One region of the Arthrobacter sp. 210 2 genome, then DNA from elsewhere that is predicted to be linked to it. Evidence: riboswitches for the same ligand, from Rfam matches in the RefSeq annotation. Region 1 holds a riboswitch; the other holds the start of a gene.

Region 1 (3,402 bases):
CGGCCAGGAAATCGCTTCCATCTCCGCCGTGGCGTTCAGCTTCATGGTGCACGAACCCAGCGGGATCATGGTGCGGTCCAGTGCCAGGTCCCGGTCGGACAGCTTCCGGATGTACCGCAGCAGCTGGGTCTCGGAGCGGTGCGTGTTGAACACCGGGTGCTGCAGGTAGCCGCTGGAGCGTTCGACGGCGGGGTCCAGCGCAAAACTGCCGGTAGATCCGACCGCTTCGGCGCCGAAGACGGAAACGACATCGGCGACGACCGCCGTCGTGGTGGTTTCATCAACGGAGATGCCTACGGTGTCGGCGTCGATGCCCCGCAGGTTGATGCCCTTGGCCTCGGCGTCCGCAACGATTTCGGCAGCCCTGCCGGGCACGCGGACGGTGACGGTGTCAAAGAAGGAGGTGTGCAGAACCTCTGCCCCGGCAGCCTTCAGGGAAGCAGCCAGCGTGCGGGCATGGCGGTTGGCGGTCTGGGCGATCGCCTTCAGCCCCTCGGGGCCGTGGTAAACGGCGTACATCGACGCAACAATGGCCAGCAGGGCCTGCGCGGTGCAAATGTTGGAGGTGGCCTTCTCGCGGCGGATGTGCTGTTCGCGGGTCTGCAGCGCAAGGCGGTAGGCGGGGACACCGGCGTCGTCCTTGGACACGCCCACCAGGCGGCCGGGCATGGAGCGCTCGAGCCCCTTCTGGACCGCCATGTACGCGGCGTGCGGGCCGCCGAAGAACAGCGGGACGCCAAAACGCTGGGCGGAGCCGACGGCGATATCGGCGCCCTGCTCCCCCGGCGGGGTGATCAGGGTTAGCGCCAGGAGGTCAGCCGCGACGGTCACGAGCGCGCCGCGTTCCTTGGCTTCACCGATAACGGCGGAGTGGTCGAAGACGCGGCCCGAAACGCCGGGCTGCTGCAGCACGATGCCGTTGATGGCACCGTCCGGCAGGCCCGCGGACAGGTCGGCAATTTCAACCTCGAAGCCGAGCGCCTCAGCGCGGCCCTTGACGATCGCGATGGTCTGCGGCAGGCAGTCCGCGTCCAGGACGGTCTTGCCATCCCTGGCGTCCTTGTTCTTGTTCGCGCGGCGCATCATGAGTACCGCTTCGGCCACGGCGGTGGCTTCATCGAGCAGGGACGCGTTGGCGATGGGCAGGCCAACGAGGTCCTGGACCATGGTTTGGAAGTTCAGCAGCGCCTCAAGCCGGCCCTGCGAAATTTCAGGCTGGTACGGGGTGTAGGCCGTGTACCAGGCCGGGGATTCCAGGATGTTGCGGCGGATCACGGGCGGGGTCACCGTGTCGAAGTAGCCCTGGCCGATCATCTGCACGGCCGTCCTGTTCTTGGCTGCCAGCTTGCGCAGTTCGGCGAGCGCTTCCACCTCGCTCAGGGCCGCGGACAGTTTCAGCGGGGTTTCCTGACGGATGTCCTTGGGGACCGCCGTATCAACCAGGGCGTCCACGGTGTCGAAGCCGACGGCTTTCAACATGGCGTCGACGTCGGCCTGGCGCCGTGCGCCAATATGACGGTCAACGAAGGTGGCAGCTGAGGCCAGGGAGGCGGAGGCCGGAGATACGGTCACGAGGAACTCCATAATTCAGGTGGCGCAGGGTACGCCACATCGATTCGGGTTCCTCCCCGCTCTGTATTGGACCTGAGAGTTTCCGCGTTGCCGTGCTTGCGCATGGCCCCGCTTGCACCGTCGGTGAGCACAACAGTCCTTGGTCTCCCGTAGCCGGGATGGCACAGGCGGACTGCCTGCTGCTTTCCAGAGGTGCCTCGCCGCGGCGGTACATGGGCCTGTGAGATTCCTGGGGAGGGTTTGCTCCTACGGCGCCTGCTTGTACTTTCGGCAGAACTCTCCCGCCGCAGATCAAAGGCTATTCATTTGGATTGCTGAGAACGGCCGGTGAGGGCCTTCACAGCCTCCAATTGTCCTACGCCGCAGCCCCTGGGGCAAATGACGGCCTACCTGCGCAGGCGCTCCAGGGCAGCAAGGAGATTGTCCACATCCGCGGCGGCTCCGCCTTCCGGCACGGGGCCGACGGCCAACATGGCATTGAAGTAGAGCCCGTCCCCCATGTAGAGCACTGCTTTGGCCAGTGCCGGGCCCACATCGGCGGCGATCTCGTCCAGCCAGCGCTGCTGGATGGCGGCGAAGCGGCGGCGCGTTTCCTCGTGCGCCACTTCTGCGAGCCGGGTCGCGGCGACGATTGCCCGGTCCAGCGGGGTGTCAGCCCAGACGGAGGACCTGATGAAGTATGCCGCGGCCCCCTCCTCCGCCTTGGCCATGGCATCGGCGTCGGCTCCGGCCAGTTCGTCCAGCCGGTCCAGCAGCACCTGGATCAGGGCTTCCTTGTTTGGAAAGTGGTAGAGCAGGCCGCCCTTGGAAACCCCGGCCTTCGCCGCGACGGCGTCAAGGGTGGCTGCACGCTCCCCCACGTCGATCAGAAGGGTTTCAAAGGCGTCAAGTACGGCGTCGCGGGCTACGGGCTTGCGGGGCATGCCTCTAATCATGCCTTCCTCCATGCATTATTCCTCAAACCCAGCGGTTCGTAACTATACCGTCCAGACGGTACAGTTATGGCATGACCATTTCCGCTGGCACCACCAGGACCTCTGCATCTGCTTCCGGCAGTCCGCTTTCCCGGGCGCCGTGGCGTGACTGGCTTGCCCTGGGCCTGCTGATGTTCCCGGTGCTGCTGGTCGCGGTGGACAACACCGCGCTGACGTTTGCCCTGCCAGCCATCGCAGGCTCACTGGACCCCTCCGGAGTCCAGCTCCTGTGGATCGTGGATGCGTATCCGCTGGTCCTTGCAGGACTGCTGGTGTCCATGGGAAGCCTGGGCGACCGCATCGGCCGCAGGAAGCTGCTGATCACCGGCAGCATCGGCTTTGCCGCACTGTCCGCCGCCACCGCCTTCGCACCGAGCCCGGAGTGGCTGATCGCCGGCCGCGCATCCCTGGGATTCTTCGGCGCCATGCTGATGCCCTCCACGCTGTCGCTGATCCGCAACATCTTCCCGGAGCCCAACCGCCGCCGGCTGGCCGTCGCCATCTGGGCTGCAGGGTTCTCAGGGGGCGCCGCCCTGGGACCAATCTTCGGCGGCTGGCTGGTGGAGCAGTTCTGGTGGGGCGCGGTCTTCCTCGTCGCCGTTCCCCTCATGCTGCCCCTTCTGGCCTTCGGACCTGTGTTCATTCCGGAATCGAAGGACCCGTCGCCGGGGAAGGTGGACGTTCCCAGCATCCTGCTCTCCCTGCTGGTCATGGTTCCGGTGGTTTACGGAATCAAGGACATTGCCACCGAGGGGCCGGGACCGGCAGGCCTGGGCAGCTTGGTGTTCGGGCTGGTGATGGCAGCCGTCTTTGTGCGCCGGCAGCTGACGCTGGCCAACCCGCTCCTGGACATGTC
Region 2 (3,402 bases), on a different contig from region 1:
GGTCGGCAGCGACGGTGACGAGGGAGCCGCGTTCCTTGGCTTCAGCGATGACCGCCGACTGGTCCCACACCCGGCCCGAGACGCCGGGCTGCTGCAGCACGATGCCGTTGATGGCGCCGTCGGGCAGTCCGTTGGACAGGTCGGCGACCTCCACCTCGAAACCGAGCGCCTCGGCGCGGCCCTGGACGATGGCAATGGTCTGGGGAAGGCAATCGGCATCCAGGACGGTCTTGCCGTCCTTGGCGTCCTTATTCTTATTGGCCCGGCGCATCAGCAGCACGGCCTCTGCCACGGCGGTGGCTTCGTCCAACAGCGAGGCGTTGGCGACCGGAAGCGCGGTCAGGTCCTGGACCATGGTCTGGAAGTTCAGCAGCGCCTCAAGCCGGCCCTGGGAAATTTCAGGCTGGTAGGGGGTGTAGGCCGTGTACCAGGCCGGCGCTTCCAGGACGTTGCGGCGGATGACGGCCGGGGTGATGGTGTCGTAGTAGCCCTGGCCGATCATCTGGACCGCGGTCTTGTTTTTGGCGGCGATCCGGCGCAGCTCGGCCAGGACCTCAACCTCGCTCATGGCGGCTGCCAGCCGGAGGGCCTTGTCCTGGCGGATCGAGGCAGGGACGGCAACGTCCACGAGACCGTCCACGCTGTCGTAGCCCACGGCTTTGAGCATCGCGTCGACGTCGGCCTGGCGGCGCGCGCCGATGTGCCGGTCGGCAAAAGTCGATGGAAGGGATTGAATCGTCATGAGGAACTCCAGGTCTGGCCGGCCACGGGTGGCGCGGCATGGTTTGGGTTCCTCCCCGCTCTGTATTGGACCTGAGAGATTCCGGTGGAGCCTGTTTGTGGCAGGGCCCCCCTTGCACCGTCGGTGAGTCCGGGACCCCTCGTCAAAGGGATATAGCCGGGCTGCTTTCCAGAGTCGCCTCGCCGTGACGGTACATGGGCCTGAGAGATTCCTGGGGAGGATTTGCTCCTACGGCGCCTGCCCGGTGTTGCTCCGGGAGGACTCTCCCGTCACAGCTCGAAAGGCTTATTCAAATGTGGGTGATTCGGCTCACAAGGTACAGGCTGAAGGGCTTCGAAAGCAAATCCGTCCAGTCATGACGGCCGGGAGCAGTCGGTTCGCTACGTTGTTGCGGGCAGGGGTTTGACAATCGTTCGTGACCGGAACCACACTGAACCCGTGATCGGCGTCCCCTGCCGGACTGGCTCAACCTACTCTGGGCAGTCCGTGCCGGGATGGGGCTGGAAATGCTCCGCAACTGATCACGACTTCTAACTTAAAATGCCTTTGACCTGCGGCGGGAGAGTCCTGCCCGGTACATTCAGCAGGCGCCGTAGGAGCAAACCCTCCCCAGGAAACTCTCAGGCCCCCGTACCGCCGCGGAAAGGCAACTCTGGAAAGCAGCCAGGCAGGTCCTGGCTCACCGACGGTGCAAGCACGCCTTGATGGCTGCGGAAACTCTCAGGTCCTGTACAGAGCGGGGAGGAACCGAATCTTTGCGGCACCTGACGGTGCTGCTTGAACGATGGAGTTCCTCATGACGATTCATCCCCCGACGTCCCCCAGCGGCCAACCACACCCAGGCAAAGCCCAACACAGCGAACCGCCACACCTTGAGCGGCAGCTCAGCAACAGGCATATCCAGCTCATCGCCATCGGCGGCGCCATTGGCACCGGCCTTTTTATGGGCTCAGGCAAAACCATCTCCGCCGCCGGACCGTCCGTGATCTTCGTGTACATGATCATCGGGTTCATGCTGTTCTTCGTCATGCGGGCCATGGGCGAACTGCTCCTGAGCAACCTGAACTACAAGTCCTTCAGCGATTTCGCGGCCGACCTCCTGGGGCCCTGGGCCGGGTTCTTCACGGGATGGACCTACTGGTTCTGCTGGGTGATCACCGGCATTGCCGACGTCATCGCCATCGCCGGGTACTCCCGGGAACTCTGGCCCTCACTGCCGCTGTGGATCCCCGGGCTGGCCACGGTCGCCATTCTCCTGCTGCTCAACCTCGCCACCGTGAAGGCGTTCGGTGAAACGGAATTCTGGTTCGCCCTCATCAAGATCATCGCCATCGCAGCGCTGATCATCGTGGGCCTGTTCATGATCTTCACGGGGTTCCAGAGCGACGCAGGAGCCGCCGGGTTCAGCAACCTGTGGAGCCACGGCGGTTTCTTCCCCAACGAATTCATGGGTTTCGTGGCCGGCTTCCAGATCGCCGTTTTCGCCTTCGTGGGCATCGAGCTTGTTGGCACAACGGCCGCCGAGGCCAAGAATCCTGAACGGAACCTGCCAAAGGCCATCAACGCCATCCCCATCCGGGTGCTGCTCTTCTACGTCGGCGCCCTGATCATCCTGATGTCCGTTACCCCTTGGACCCAGTTCGCGGCCGGCCATAGCCCATTCATCGGAATGTTCTCCCTGGCCGGGCTTGGAGCCGCAGCCACCGTCGTCAACCTGGTAGTCCTGAGCTCCGCCATGTCCTCCGCCAACTCGGGCATCTACTCCACGTCCCGGATGGTCTTTGGCCTGGCCCAGGAAGGCGACGCTCCCGGAATCTTCAGCCGCCTCTCCGCGAGGAAAGTACCCAGCAACGCGCTGTTCCTGTCCTGCGTGCTGCTGCTCTCCGGCGTCGTCCTGATGTATGCCGGCCAGGACGTGGGCAAGGCCTTCGAGATGGTCACCACCGTGTCCGCCGTCTGCTTCATCTTCGTCTGGTCCATCATCCTTGCCAGCTATCTCGCCTTCCGGCGCCGCCGCCCGCACCTGCACTCGGCGTCCGCGTTCAAAATGCCCGGCGGCATCCCCGTGGTGTGGCTGATCTTCGCCTTCTTCGCCTTCGTCCTTTGGGCCCTCACCACCCAGCCCGACACCCTTGCCGCGCTGCTGGTCACCCCCGCATGGTTCCTTGTGCTGGGCGTTGCGTGGGCCATCCTGCGGCGCCGGCCGGCACACCTCGCCCGCTTCGCCGTCTTTCAGGCCGAGCTCCGGGCCGATGAGGCTGCAGCGGGCCGCAGCAAGGGGACAGCGAATGACAGGACTCCCCAGAAAGAGCAGGCGCCGAAGTGATCGGCACCGAACTGACGGGTGCGGCAAGCGAGCGGGTCATCCGGTCCGGCTCCAACCCGCATACGCGGGCGTCCCGGGAAGCCAGGAGCCTTCCCACCCGGCTGGAGATCATCCCGACGGAGGGCATCACCGCCGGCGTCCGGGCCCACGTTCCTCCGGGCTCCACCATCACCGTGACGTGCCTGCCGCACCATGGCATCGCGCGGACCATGCAGACGGCGCTGCAGCTGGCCGGTATGGGATACAGCGTGGTCCCGCACCTTGCTGCCCGGAGCATCGGGAGCCGCGGGCAGCTGGAAAACGCGCTGCGGGACTGCCGGGATGCAGGGATCAC

The links. Region 1 has a riboswitch for glycine ahead of gcvP (aminomethyl-transferring glycine dehydrogenase). Riboswitches for the same ligand answer to the same signal wherever they lie in the genome.
Region 2: another riboswitch for glycine. It lies ahead of cycA (D-serine/D-alanine/glycine transporter); the one in region 1 lies ahead of gcvP (aminomethyl-transferring glycine dehydrogenase).

Annotation. Positions count from the first base shown of each region.
Region 1 covers NZ_JBNHIE010000011.1:162,633-166,034, forward strand. Annotated here, with positions in the region: gene gcvP (aminomethyl-transferring glycine dehydrogenase) at 1-1,584, opposite strand, end outside; glycine riboswitch at 1,769-1,866, opposite strand; gene AC5RWA_RS18575 (TetR/AcrR family transcriptional regulator) at 1,959-2,495, opposite strand; gene AC5RWA_RS18580 (MFS transporter) at 2,579-3,402, shown strand, end outside.
Region 2 covers NZ_JBNHIE010000002.1:311,233-314,634, forward strand. Annotated here, with positions in the region: gene gcvP (aminomethyl-transferring glycine dehydrogenase) at 1-742, opposite strand, end outside; glycine riboswitch at 921-1,021, opposite strand; glycine riboswitch at 1,290-1,388, shown strand; glycine riboswitch at 1,390-1,487, shown strand; gene cycA (D-serine/D-alanine/glycine transporter) at 1,539-3,068, shown strand; gene AC5RWA_RS05825 (methylenetetrahydrofolate reductase) at 3,065-3,402, shown strand, end outside.